Regions from separate parts of the Pantoea sp. Lu_F5_004 genome, predicted to be linked through region 2. Evidence: predicted binding sites of a transcription regulator. Region 2 holds the regulator's gene; each other region holds the start of a gene.
What was found. The regulator CRP, encoded in region 2, controls carbon source genes, mostly activating them, when cyclic AMP is high. The targets are predictions, from matches to a motif close to ATGTGANNNNNNTCACAT.
Positions count from the first base shown of each region.

Region 1: ompW (outer membrane protein OmpW) is a predicted target of CRP. The motif match lies at 3,647-3,664, and genes of this name have one in related genera.
Region 3: glpT (glycerol-3-phosphate transporter) is a predicted target of CRP. The motif match lies at 1,663-1,680, and genes of this name have one in related genera.

Region 1 covers NZ_CP194946.1:1,934,159-1,938,633, reverse strand. Annotated here, with positions in the region: gene trpCF (bifunctional indole-3-glycerol-phosphate synthase TrpC/phosphoribosylanthranilate isomerase TrpF) at 1-331, shown strand, start outside; gene trpB (tryptophan synthase subunit beta) at 378-1,568, shown strand; gene trpA (tryptophan synthase subunit alpha) at 1,568-2,371, shown strand; gene ACR8BN_RS08940 (BON domain-containing protein) at 2,520-2,834, shown strand; gene ompW (outer membrane protein OmpW) at 2,892-3,527, opposite strand; gene ACR8BN_RS08930 (YkgJ family cysteine cluster protein) at 3,778-4,194, shown strand; gene ACR8BN_RS08925 (YciC family protein) at 4,222-4,475, shown strand, end outside.
Region 2 covers NZ_CP194946.1:451,972-456,446, forward strand. Annotated here, with positions in the region: gene argD (bifunctional acetylornithine/succinyldiaminopimelate transaminase) at 1-778, shown strand, start outside; gene ACR8BN_RS02090 (YccS/YhfK family putative transporter) at 780-2,855, opposite strand; gene crp (cAMP-activated global transcriptional regulator CRP) at 2,913-3,545, opposite strand; gene ACR8BN_RS02100 (OsmC family protein) at 3,849-4,253, shown strand.
Region 3 covers NZ_CP194946.1:3,949,100-3,953,574, reverse strand. Annotated here, with positions in the region: gene yigL (sugar/pyridoxal phosphate phosphatase YigL) at 1-146, shown strand, start outside; gene glpT (glycerol-3-phosphate transporter) at 195-1,535, opposite strand; gene ACR8BN_RS18305 (carboxylate/amino acid/amine transporter) at 1,910-2,773, shown strand; gene ACR8BN_RS18300 (DUF1456 family protein) at 3,284-3,763, opposite strand; gene metR (HTH-type transcriptional regulator MetR) at 3,847-4,475, opposite strand, start outside.

The DNA of each region.
Region 1 (4,475 bases), 1.5 Mb from region 2:
TGAACTGCGCGCGGCTCTGCCAGCAGAGATTCAAATCTGGAAGGCGCTGCGCATAGAAGGCATCTTACCGGCGCGCGACTGGCCTCATGTTGACCGTTATGTGTTTGATAATGGCGACGGCGGAACCGGACAGCGTTTCGACTGGTCACTGTTGCAGGGACAGACGCTCAACAATGTGCTGCTGGCCGGTGGCCTGAGCGCGGATAACTGTGTTGAAGCCGCACAGCTCGGCTGTGCCGGACTGGACTTCAACTCTGGCGTGGAAAGCGCGCCTGGCATCAAAGATGCCCGTAAAATTGCCGCTGTGTTTCAGACACTGCGAGCCTACTGATTTGCCTGGCCTGCTCAACGGCGGGCCCGAGAAAGGAAGATAAAAAATGACGTTACTTAATCCCTACTTTGGCGAATTTGGCGGAATGTATGTTCCGCAAATCCTGATGCCAGCCCTGCGCCAGCTGGAACAGGCGTTTGTCGACGCCCAGAAAGATCCTGAGTTTCAGGCCGAGTTTACCGACCTGCTGAAGAACTATGCGGGTCGCCCTACCGCCCTGACGCTTTGCAAAAACCTGACTAAAGGCACCAAAACCCGCCTCTATCTTAAGCGTGAAGATCTGCTGCACGGTGGCGCGCACAAGACCAACCAGGTGCTGGGTCAGGCGTTGTTAGCCAGACGCATGGGCAAAAACGAAATCATTGCCGAAACCGGTGCGGGTCAGCACGGCGTAGCTTCAGCGCTGGCCTGTGCGCTGCTGGGCATGAAATGCCGCATCTATATGGGCGCAAAAGATGTGGAGCGTCAGTCACCCAACGTCTTCCGTATGCGTCTGATGGGCGCAGAAGTGATCCCGGTGCACAGCGGCTCCGCCACGCTGAAAGATGCCTGTAACGAAGCGCTGCGCGACTGGTCTGGCAGCTACGAGACATCACACTATATGCTCGGCACCGCGGCGGGTCCGCATCCCTTCCCGACGATTGTGCGTGAGTTCCAGCGCATGATTGGCGAAGAGACTAAAAAGCAGATTCTGGAAAGAGAAGGTCGCCTGCCCGATGCGATCCTCGCCTGTGTGGGCGGCGGCTCCAATGCCATCGGCATGTTTGCCGACTTTATCGATGAGACCAGCGTGAAGCTGATCGGCGTAGAGCCTGCGGGCCACGGCATTGAGACCGGCGAGCATGGCGCGCCGCTCAAGCACGGTCGCGTCGGCATCTACTTCGGTATGAAATCGCCGATGATGCAGACCCATGATGGCCAGATTGAGGAGTCTTACTCGATCTCTGCCGGTCTCGACTTCCCGTCGGTAGGCCCGCAGCATGCGCACCTGAACAGCATCGGTCGTGCGGAATATGTCTCCATCACCGATAACGAAGCGCTGGCCGCCTTTAAACAGCTCTGTCGCGATGAAGGTATTATTCCGGCGCTGGAGTCATCCCACGCCCTGGCGCACGCCATGAAGATGATTCAGGCTGAGCCGGAAAAAGAGCAGTTGATTGTGGTCAACCTCTCTGGCCGTGGCGACAAAGATATTTTCACCGTTCATGACATTTTGACAGCGCAGGGAGAAATCTGATGGAACGTTACAATCAACTGTTTACGCGTCTGTCAGCGAATAACGAAGGGGCTTTCGTTCCTTTTGTTACGCTGGGCGATCCGTCACCGGAGCTTTCACTGCGCGTGATTGACGCCCTGGTTGAAGGAGGCGCGGATGCACTGGAGCTGGGTATTCCCTTCTCCGATCCCCTTGCAGATGGCCCGACCATCCAGAACGCGACGTTACGCGCCTTTGCGGCGGGCACTAACACCAGCCAATGCTTTGAAATGCTGGCCACTATCCGCCGTAAGTATCCGGATCTGCCGATTGGATTGCTGATGTACGCCAACCTGGTCTTCACCAACGGTGTGGATGAGTTCTATGCCCGTTGTGCAGAGGCGGGTGTGGATTCGGTGCTGGTGGCGGATGTGCCCGTTGAAGAGTCCGCGCCCTTCCGTCAGGCCGCGCTGCGTCATGGCGTGGCACCCATCTTCATCTGTCCGCCCAACGCCAGCGATGAGCTGCTGCGTGAGATCGCTTCGCACGGACGGGGTTACACCTACCTGCTGTCGCGCGCGGGCGTTACCGGTGCTGAAAACCGCGCCAGCCTGCCGTTGCAGCATCTGATCGACAAGCTGCGTGAATACCATGCAGCCCCGCCGCTGCAGGGCTTTGGTATTTCTGAGCCTGAACAGGTGAAGGAAGCGATCGCTGCGGGCGCTGCGGGCGCGATCTCCGGTTCTGCGATTGTCAGAATCATCGAAAAGCATCATTCAGAGCCTGAGGTGATGCTGAGCGAGCTGAAGAACTTTGTCAGCCGCCTTAAAGCCGCCAGCCGTTAATCCTGCCAGCATGCCTTATCGCGCGATAAGGCATGATTTGTTTCCTTTTTTTCATTCCCCCATTTGCCCTTTTTGCAAAATCTGCACCACAATGACAATGCGCCGTTACGGTAACGTCGCATCCATTTTGTGACAGGGAGAGAAAGCAATGAAATTCGTTAAACTGCTGACAGGTGCTGTACTGGCGGGCGTGGTTGCGCTGACACTGAGCGCCTGTGCGCCAACCGCAACCAAAGAGGGAACCGGTGGCTATATTGATGACACCGTGGTGACCACAAAAGTTAAAGGTGAACTGCTGAAAGATGACTCACTGAAATCAACTGAAATCAACGTAGAAACCTTTAAAGGTAAAGTTCAGCTGAGCGGTTTTGTTTCATCACCACAGATGGCTAATCGTGCCGTTCAGGTTACGCGCAGCGTGGCGGGCGTAAAGTCCGTGGTAAACAATATGCAGATCAAATAACGTCTTAACAGACAAAAAAAGGCCGCTGATTCAGCGGCCTTTTTATCGTCTTTATCATCAGAAACGGTAACCCGCACCGAAGAAGAAGACCCAGGGATCGATGCGCATATTGATATTCTGCTGCTCGCCACCCGCTTTAAACTTCACTTCCGTATCAATATCCATGTACCACACCGACGCATTCAACATCCAGTCACGGTTAATCTGATAATCCAGACCGACCTGACCCGCCACACCCCAGGAATCCTTCACGCTGAGATCGGTCAGGCCCGCATCGCGGCCCGTTTGATTGAAATCGGCGTCGTAAAAGGTGGTGTAGTTGATACCTACGCCAACGTAAGGACGCGCTTTGCTCTTGCTGTCAAAAAAGTAGTACTGCGCCATCAGCGTAGGCGGTAACTGGCGTACCGTTGCCAGTGTTCCGGTCGGGCCCAGGCCCACTTTGTGACGGAACGGTGTGGCGGCCAGTAATTCGACACCAATGTTGTCCGTTGCCATGTATGTAAAGGTCAGGCCCAGCTGCGTATCGTTGGATGCGCTGAACTCGCCCATCCCTAACACATTATCGGAACCTTCGGTGGGCCGAACGGTGGCACTGCCGGCACGCATAAAGAAGTCGCCTGCTTCGTGGGCCATTGCCAGCTGGGGTAAAGCCAGAGCCAGCAGCATCGCGCATTTTGCCAGTTTCATCATCACTCCTTTGCTTAATGTTAATGTCGCGAACGTCATCGCTTTTTTGCTGGCAAATATTTAACGTGATTTACAGAAAATTGCACTCTGTACCTTTCAGATAAATTACTTAAAAAACAATGAATTGATTTAGATCAATTTCGGCTCAGGCTGGCGCAGCAAAATTCCCCTTGCTGAATAATTTCGCCGGGCCTATTTTGCTTATCTTCTCTGGTGATTTTGGTTCGATGCCCTGGGAGGGGCGGGTGATCAAATGAGTGAAATAACTAACCCTTGTGTCAGCTGTGGCGCCTGCTGCGCCCATTTCCGCGTCTCATTTTACTGGGCCGAAGCCGATGATGCAGGCGGCCCGGTGCCGACCGCATTAACCGAACCGCTCAGCCTGTTAATGCGCAATATGCGTGGTACGAACGATCGCGCGCCGCGCTGCGTTGCCCTTGAGGGCGACATTGGCGGCTGTGTCTCCTGCGGAATTTACGAACAACGTCCGACGCCCTGTCGGGAATTTTCGATGTCGGGCGAAGCGGGTATCCACAATGAAGCCTGCGATCGCGCCCGCGCCCGGTATGGCCTTCCCGCCCTTTTTTCTCCATCTTTACCTGCCATGACAGAAAGTTATGCCGCAGCGGGTGCCCGCGAGCTGCCAGAACATGTACAATCGCCGGGTTAATTAACCCGGTTCCTCAAAGGAGTGTACATGTCTATCACGGCAAGCTCGTTATACCGTGACACAGGAAATTTCGCGCGCCATCAACTGGCTACGGTGCTGTTGATGTCGCTGCTGGCCGCTTTTATCACCGTCATGCTGGTGCATGTGCTGACGCCGGGTGCCGATCAGATGGCCCTCCTGCAACAGGGTGACGATATCGCCGGTTCGCTGTTTGAGATGGTGCAGAATATGTCACCGGAACAGCAGCAGGTGCTGCTGCGCGCCTCGGCGGCCAGCACCTT
Region 2 (4,475 bases):
CGTCACGGTCGGCGGACAGCCAAAATATTCTGACGGGTTCGGGCCTAAACCGGCGGATATCGTCCATGTGCCATTCAATGACCTGAACGCAGTGAAAGCGGTGATTGACGATCACACCTGCGCCATTGTGGTTGAACCGATTCAGGGTGAGGGCGGCGTCGTGCCCGCAACGCAGGAATTTATGCAGGGACTGCGTGAGCTTTGCGATCAGCATCAGGCGCTGCTGGTGCTGGATGAAGTGCAGAGCGGCATGGGGCGCAGCGGCAAGCTGTTCGCCTATGAGCATTATGGCGTCCAGCCCGATATTCTGACCTCAGCCAAAGCGCTGGGCGGCGGTTTCCCGGTCAGCGCCATGCTGACCACTAACGATATCGCCTCGACCATGGCGCCGGGCGTGCATGGCACCACCTATGGCGGCAATCCACTCGCCTGCGCCATCGCCGAAACCGCGCTTGATATTATCAATACGCCGGACGTGCTGGCAGGCGTTGAGACACGTCGTCAGCACTTTGTCACGGCGCTGCAGGCCATCGATGCGAAGTATGATCTCTTCAGCGATATTCGCGGCAAGGGTCTGCTGATTGGCGCGGCGCTGAAACCGCAGCATGCCGGTAAAGCACGCGACATCCTGAATGCCGCGGCCGCAGAAGGCGTGATGGTGCTGGTTGCCGGAACCGACGTGATGCGTTTTGCCCCGTCACTGATCATTGAGCCTGCCGACATCGAAGAGGGCATGAGCCGCTTCGCCACGGCCGTCGGCAACGTGCTCAACGGCTAGCTTAGTTTTTACGTAAGCGTCTGATCAGCCAGCGGCCATGTTGCGGCCGCTGGTTCCACGCCAGCGATGAAATGGTGTACATCACGCTCAGATGATCGAGAATGCGCCGTACATGCTGCTCCACCACCGTGATCGGTCCCTCACTGATATTTTCCAGGTCATCCAGCAGGTTAACCTGTGAGCTTTCACCATCATATTCCAGCCGCTGCTGACACCGCTGCAGCGCGATTTCACAGGATTGCAGGTAACGCTCAGCCAGCGAGGCAGTGAGCATGGTGTGCTCCCGCGCCAGAATCGTCATAGCGTTGATATGTTCGACGATAAACTGACTGTGCGTGACCCAGAGCCGCATATCACTCAGATAGCGGGAGTTGAACGCGGGTTCCTGCATCGCCTGATTCAGTGAGTTAAACAGCGCATTGTGTGCCTGATTGACCTTCACGCGCTGATAAGCCAGTTTCTCTGGTGACTGTTCGTCACCCAGCAACAGCCGTAGCGCATCCTGATAGGTTTCCAGTGCGTCATGGGCGTTCTGCCGCAGCAGGCCGCTCTGCCACTGCGGCCACAGCCAGAGCATCCCGCCAAAAGCGATCAGACAACCCATCAGCGTATCCATGAGTCGCGGCAGCAGAAACTGCGCGCCATTCAGCGACAGCAATTGCAGCGAGTAAACCGCCGTGACCGTAAAACCAATCATCGACCAGCCATAGAACTGGCGGGTAAAGCGATAGCTGATAAAGGTAATCGCCAGCATGATCAGCAGTACCAGCGACTCTGGCACCGCCATGCGCAGCGTGGCAGCCGCGATCACCAGACCGGCAAAAGTGCCCAGCGCCCGGTGCTGAATGCGGACACGGGTAGCGCTGTAGCCGTTCTGGCTGACGAACATGATGGTCATCAGGATCCAGTAGGGTTTGGGGATGTTGAAGAACAGCGCCAGCGCGCTGCCCAGCATCAGCATCACCGCAAACCGGCCGGCAGTGCGCAGGGCCGATGAGCGGAACGAGAGATAACTGCGCAGCGCCGGTAACAGCGGCAGACGGCGCTGGCGATCAGCCATCAGATCACGCTGATAAAGGGGTTTCTGGGTGCGCAGAACCCGCGCGATGCGGTTGAAGTGGTAAAGGCAGAAGTTACCCACCGGATTGTCGGGATGCTGATGGGCGATTTTCTCCAGCGCGCCGAGCTGTTTATCCATCGCAAAGCGATCGGGTAGCTGGTGATAGAGAATGTTATCCGCCAGCACCCGCAACCGGGCCGAGATGGTTTTGGCATTCCAGCGGATCACCGCTTCGGCGTGGCTCTGTTCGACCAGTTTCTGTACCTCTTCCGGCCGATGCAGGCTGACCGAGATATGTTCCTGCAGATCCAGCGCCACCTGAAAGGCGCGCGTCAGCCGTTTATGGCTGTGATCGCGGCTTGCCGACAGCATATGCATCTGCTGATAACAGGTGTTAATCAGATCGACCACTTTCTGCTGACGGGCCAGTAGCGGCGGCAGCGCCTTTTCCGGATCGGTCAGCTGCGTCAGCAGGGTATATTTTGCGTCGCAGTAGTTAGCCAGCTCGCGGTAGATCAGGCTCAGGCTTTCGCGCATCGGCTGCTCTTTCCACAGCCAGAACCAGAACCAGTTAAACAGCCCGTACCACAGCGTGCCACCGATATAGAGCAGCGGGGGGACATAGATTGGCATGCGGCCAATCAGGCTCAGGGTAAAGATGGCGGCAATCAGGGTGCCGGGCAGCAGACGACCATGCAGCGGGCTGATCTCCCCGGTAACGCCGAGCAATAAGGGCATGGCAAACAGGATGAGCGGCAGCGGAATAGCATGCAGGGTGAGCCACTGCATCAGAAAGCTGCCGAGGGCAAACAGGCTGCCGCCAACAATCAGGCGTTTGAAGAAGCGTTTATGCGGGGTATCCAGACCGGCAATGTTGCAGCAGGCGGGCACTAATGAGAACAGCAGACCTTTTTGCAGGTCGCCAGCCAGCCAGCCCAGCGCCACTGGCAGACAGAGCACCAGCGTTTGCCGCAAGGCGTAGTTAACTTCAGGATGGTAAATAATTCGACGCCACATCGGCCCAACACAAACAATAACGGCGTGATGTTGCCATCACGCCGTGGGTGACAGGAATTAGCGGGTGCCGTAAACGACGATGGTTTTGCCGTGTGCGGAGATCAGGTTCTGATCTTCCAGCATCTTCAAAATACGGCCCACGGTTTCACGTGAACAACCAACAATCTGGCCAATTTCCTGACGAGTGATTTTAATTTGCATGCCGTCGGGATGCGTCATGGCATCTGGCTGCTTCGCCAGGTTGAGCAGGGTCTGTGCAATGCGTCCGGTTACGTCGAGGAAAGCGAGGTTACCCACTTTTTCAGACGTCACCTGCAGGCGACGCGCCATCTGCGATGAGAGTCGCATCAGGATGTCAGGGTTAACCTGAATCAGCTGACGGAATTTCTTGTAAGAAATCTCCGCCACTTCGCACGCGCTTTTCGCACGTACCCAGGCGCTGCGTTCCTGGCCTTCTTCGAACAGGCCAAGTTCACCAATAAAATCGCCCTGATTCAGGTAGGAAAGAATCATCTCTTTGCCTTCTTCATCTTTAATCAGAACCGCGACGGAACCTTTCACGATGTAGTAAAGCGTTTCTGCTTTTTCACCTTGGTGAATCAGCGTACTTTTGGATGGATACTTGTGAATATGGCAATGGGACAGGAACCATTCGAGTGTAGGGTCTGTTTGCGGTTTGCCGAGAACCATTCGCTATTATCCTCTGTTGTAATCGTGCCCAAAATACAGGGGGCAGTTTTCCCTGTCAGGCGGTGAAAGCTTCAAGCGTTTCCATTTCAGGAAATTATTCGGGCCGCATCAGGCGCAGTGCGCATCATCCTTCCCGCCTTCGTCATCGGGTGACGAAAAATATTTTCAGCACTGTTTGTAGCACAGCTTTTGCCGACTGTCTTCTGTTGTCTCGCTTCAGCTACGGGCGGATTTCTCTGGATTGCTGTTTACCAGGCGAAAGCGTACTCTGGCGACAAAACAGCGTATTCCGGAGCAAAAATCATGCAGGCAAGAGTGAAATGGGTAGAAGGGCTGACATTCCTCGGAGAATCCTCATCCGGCCATCAGATACTGATGGATGGAAATTCGGGTGATAAAGCGCCCAGCCCAATGGAGATGGTGCTGATGGCGGCGGGCGGATGCAGTGCGATTGACGTGGTATCAATTCTGCAAAAAGGCCGAAACGATGTGGCTGATTGTGAAGTAAAACTGACCTCAGAACGTCGTGAAGAGGCGCCGCGAATCTTTACGCACATCAACCTGCATTTTATCGTGAGTGGTAAAGCGCTCCAGGATAAAGCGGTATCACGCGCCGTGGATCTTTCTGCTGAAAAATATTGCTCTGTGGCCATCATGCTGGGTAAAGGCGTCAACATTACGCATAGCTATGAAGTGATTGAGCTGTAGTAGCCGCAGGGGTCATTGCAGACCTGCTAACTTCACTTCCAGTATCTGATTCAGGTTGCTTTAAGACTGTGCCTGCATCGGGAATCCGCTTTGATACTGTGCCTGCGCTGGGAACCGGGTCAGATCGGAAAGTCGCTTAAGCCAATCTCTGGCCGCTCGGCCCGCGCGATTACGCACCTCATCCCTGAGGCGCGCCCGTAGCCGGGCCAACGCGTTGCGTTG
Region 3 (4,475 bases), 590 kb from region 2:
TGGAGATGCTGAGCATGGCGGGTAAAGGCTTTATCATGCAGAACGCCCATCAGCGGTTGAAAGATACGCTGCCGGAGCTGGATGTGATCGGTTCAAATGCCGATGATGCCGTGCCGCAGACGCTGCGCACGCTCTATCTTGCTTAAGCCGTCTGCGTAAAAAAGAGCCGGACATCCGGCCCTTTTTTATTGCCGTCAGGCAGAGGTCTTTTTGTGTTTGTGTTCGCTGACCATGGTCAGTAACAGCAGGATAACCGCCAGCACACAGCCAGCAATCATCACCATGAAGCCGCCGTCCCAGCCGAAGTAATCGACGGTGTAACCGACAATGGCGCTGGCTGCCACCGATCCACCCAGATAGCCGAACAGGCCGGTGAAGCCCGCCGCCGTCCCCGCCGCTTTTTTCGGCGCCAGCTCCAGCGCGTGCAGACCAATCAGCATCACCGGACCGTAGATCAGGAAGCCAATCACAATCATACAGGCCATATCGACGCCAGGATTGCCCGCCGGGTTGAGCCAGTAGATCACGGTCGCGATGGTTACCAGCGTCATAAAGAACACCCCGGTCGCACCGCGATTACCGCGGAACACTTTGTCCGACATCCAGCCGCACAGCAGCGTCCCGGGGATCCCCGCATACTCATACAGGAAGTAAGCCCACGACGATTTATCCAGCGTGAAGTGTTTTACTTCTCTGAGATAGGTCGGCGACCAGTCGAGAATGCCGTAGCGCAGCAGATAAACAAATACGTTGGCCAGCGCGATGTACCACAGCAGCTTGTTCGGCAGTACATATTTCATGAAGATCTGTTTAGCCGTCAGCTCCTCTTCGTGGCTGGCATCGTAGTCGGGCGGATAGTCGTTTTTGTACTCTTCAATCGGTGGCAGACCACAGGATTGCGGCGTATCGCGCATCAGCGCAAAGGCCAGAATAGCAATGGCGATGGCGCCAAACGCCGGCATATAGAGAGCCGCTTTCCAGTCGTTGAACCACGCCATACCGAGCAGGAACAGCAGAGGCGGAATACCGCCGCCGACATTATGGGCGCAGTTCCAGACCGAAACGATCCTGCCGCGCTCCTTCTGCGACCACCAGTGAACCATGGTACGTCCACAAGGTGGCCAGCCCATGCCCTGGAACCAGCCGCAGATAAACAGCAGCACGAACATCACCATGATGCTGGAGGTGGCCCAGGGCACGAATCCCATAATCAGCATCACTGTCGCGGCCAGAATCAGGCCTGCCGGTAAGAAGACGCGCGGGTTTGAGCGGTCAGAGACCGATCCCATGATGAATTTTGAAAAGCCGTAGGCGATAGATATCCCGGATAAGGCAAAACCGAGATCGCCACGTGAAAAACCCTGCTCTACCAGGTAGGGCATGGCGAGTGCGAAGTTTTTTCTGACCAGATAGTAGGCGGCGTAACCAAAGAAGATCCCGATGAAAATTTGCCAGCGCAGACGACGGTAGAGCGGATCAACGTGATCCTCCGCCACCTGCGGCTGACGTGGTGCAGGTTTAAAAATGCTCAGCATCAGTGAGGCCCTCCAGGGCACATTATGGTTTTTAATTCCCAGCAGGTTGGGGCAGGAAAAGAGCAGAAGAAAATGGACGCAGAATGTTCCATTTCGCGCAAAGAATAGTGTTAGTTGCGCAACGTTACTGTGATGAATGACACATTTGTTACACTTTTATTACATTCTGGAGCGGAAGTGATCATGTGATGGATCATTTCGCGCATTTTATCTGGCTGAAAGATCTTTCTGCAGACAGTTATGTCAGGAAGCGAAAGCCCTTTTCCGATGGGCATTCTGATCGCCTGTTTTGTAATCAGATGTCAACCAGATTTCACAGCCTGATGGCAGCACATTGTTTACACTGACGGCCTGTTAATTTCGGGGTCGTCACCGTGTTTTTATTGATTATTACCACCATTCTGTGGGCCTTTTCGTTCAGTCTGATCGGCGAATATCTTGCCGGGCAGGTGGACAGCTGGTTCTCTGTACTGATGCGACTGGCGCTGGCTGCGCTGGTATTTTTACCTTTCCTGCGCTGGCGTGGTCATCGCCCTTCAACGCTGTTGCTTTACATGCTGGTCGGGATGCTGCAGCTGGGCGTGATGTATCTGCTGAGTTTTGAAGCCTATCTCTACCTTAGCGTGTCGGAATTCCTGCTGTTTACGGTGATGACGCCGCTTTATGTGACGCTGATTTACGATCTGATCAGCCGTCGTCCACTGCGCATCGGCTATATCTTCAGTGCACTGCTGGCTGTGGCAGGTGCGGCGATTATTCGCTATGACAAAGTCAGCGATCATTTCTGGTTTGGTCTGCTGTTAGTGCAACTGGCAAACATCTGCTTTGCGGCGGGAATGGTGGGCTATAAGCGTCTGCAGGAGACCCGCCCGATGCCGCAGCACGCGGCCTTCTCCTGGTTCTATCTGGGTGCGGTGTTGATTGCGGTGATCGCATGGTGTGCCTGGGGCAATCCGCAGAAGTTGCCGACCACCTCATTGCAGTGGGGCATTCTGGTCTGGCTGGGCATTGCGGCTTCTGGTCTGGGCTATTTTATGTGGAATTATGGTGCGACCCAGGTCGATGCCGGTACGCTGGGCATTATGAATAACATGCACGTTCCTGCCGGGCTGCTGGTGAATCTGGCTATCTGGCAGGAGAAACCGCACTGGCCAGGCTTTATTGCGGGCGCACTGGTGATCCTCGCCTCGCTGTGGGTGCACAAGCGCTGGGTGGTGGGGCGCAGTGACCGATCATAAACAGGGCTGTTGCATGGGTGCGGCCTCCCGGGCTGGCGCGTCCGATCGCGAAGGAATCTCACATCCCTGTTGATCGGCCGGGCCATCCCTGGCCCGGACGCTTCGCTCTTCAGACGCGCCAGCCCGGGAGACTTAACAGCATCATCGCAGTTGAACCAGGGGCTCAGAGCGAATATGAAAGAGGGGATGGCGCGCTGAAACGTAGAGCATTCGCGATGGAGTTGGCGTGTGCGATCGTGAAGGAATCTTACAGGATGGTTCAGAAACGCGCCCGGCGCTTTTTCCCCCTGCGACGAACGCTCCACCGATGACCCGCTTTCACTCCCCAGCGCTGGCCTGGTGTTGCTGATTAAAAAGCCATGAAGAAGCTTGAGGGAAGAGGTGGCGCAACTGAGGAGCAAAGCGTCCGAGCCAGGGATGGCGAGGCCGTGCTGCATGGATGCAGGCTTTCTTTGCGATCAGATGCGCCACTCTGACCACGCAGGTACCCGAAGCGATCAGCCACAGACGTTAAGCAGGCTTCTCACTCTTAGGACGCTGAATCATCGCCAGCCCTTTCAGGAAGTTACGCAGAATCTGATCGCCGCATTCGCGGTAGTTCTTATGATCAGGTTTGCGGAAAATCGCACCAATCTCAGCCTGTGAAACGGTAAAATTCACGCGCTTCAGTACATCAGGAATATCGGTGGTTTTCAGATCAAAAGCGATACGCAGCTTTCTCATGAAGATGTTGTTGGTCATCTTGCGCTCAATCGACGGTGCGGGCGCATCTTCACTTTTACCGCGACGGTAGAAGATCAGGCCATTCAGGAAATAACCCATCAGCACATCGGGGCAGGCACGGAACGCAGCATCGTCATCTTTTTTCAGCCACGCCTGAATATCCGCCAGCGGCACGTCACATTGCGCCAGCGCAAAAATCTCCACCATTTTGGCATCGCTCAGGTTGAGCATGTAGCGCACGCTGCGCAGAATATCATTGTTAGTCATGGTGAAATCTTCTCGTGGTCAGTCGACAGGCTGCGCATTATAGGGGATTTTGCCCGCCTTCGCGCAGGTTTGTGCCCGCCAGATTACCGCTGCAACACCGCACCGGGCAGCGCGGCGTCGCGCACAAAAGGCAGATGCTCACAGGCGTGCTGACGGGCAAAGCGGATAAACGCTTCCAGCACCGGCTGACGTTGCTCCCCTTCGCGCACGGCCGCATAAAGACGGCTCCACAGGCCATCACCCAGCGTGCGGGTGACCACCAGACCCTGCTTCTCAAAACTCTCCACCACCCAATGCGGCAGCGCGGCAATCCCCATACGCGCCGAGACCATCTGAATCATCAGCAGGGTGTTATCCACACTTTTCAGTGCCGGACTGACGCCTGCGGGCTGCAGAAAGTGACGCCAGATATCCAGACGCTGACGCTGCACCGGATAGATCATCAACACCTCATCGGCTAGATCTTCCGGCGAAATCTGCTCAACCTGCGCCAGCGGGTGATCCGTTGCCAGCACCAGACGTACTTCATAATCAAACATCGGGGAGTAGAACAGACCCGAGCGCGCCAGGATATCGGAGGTCAGCACCACATCCAGCTCACCCTGTTGCAGGGCGGGTTGAGGATCAAAGGTCACGCCCGATTTGAAATCCATCACCACCTGCGGCCAGCTCTGGCGGAATTTATCCAGCGCGGGGGTCAGCCACTGAATGC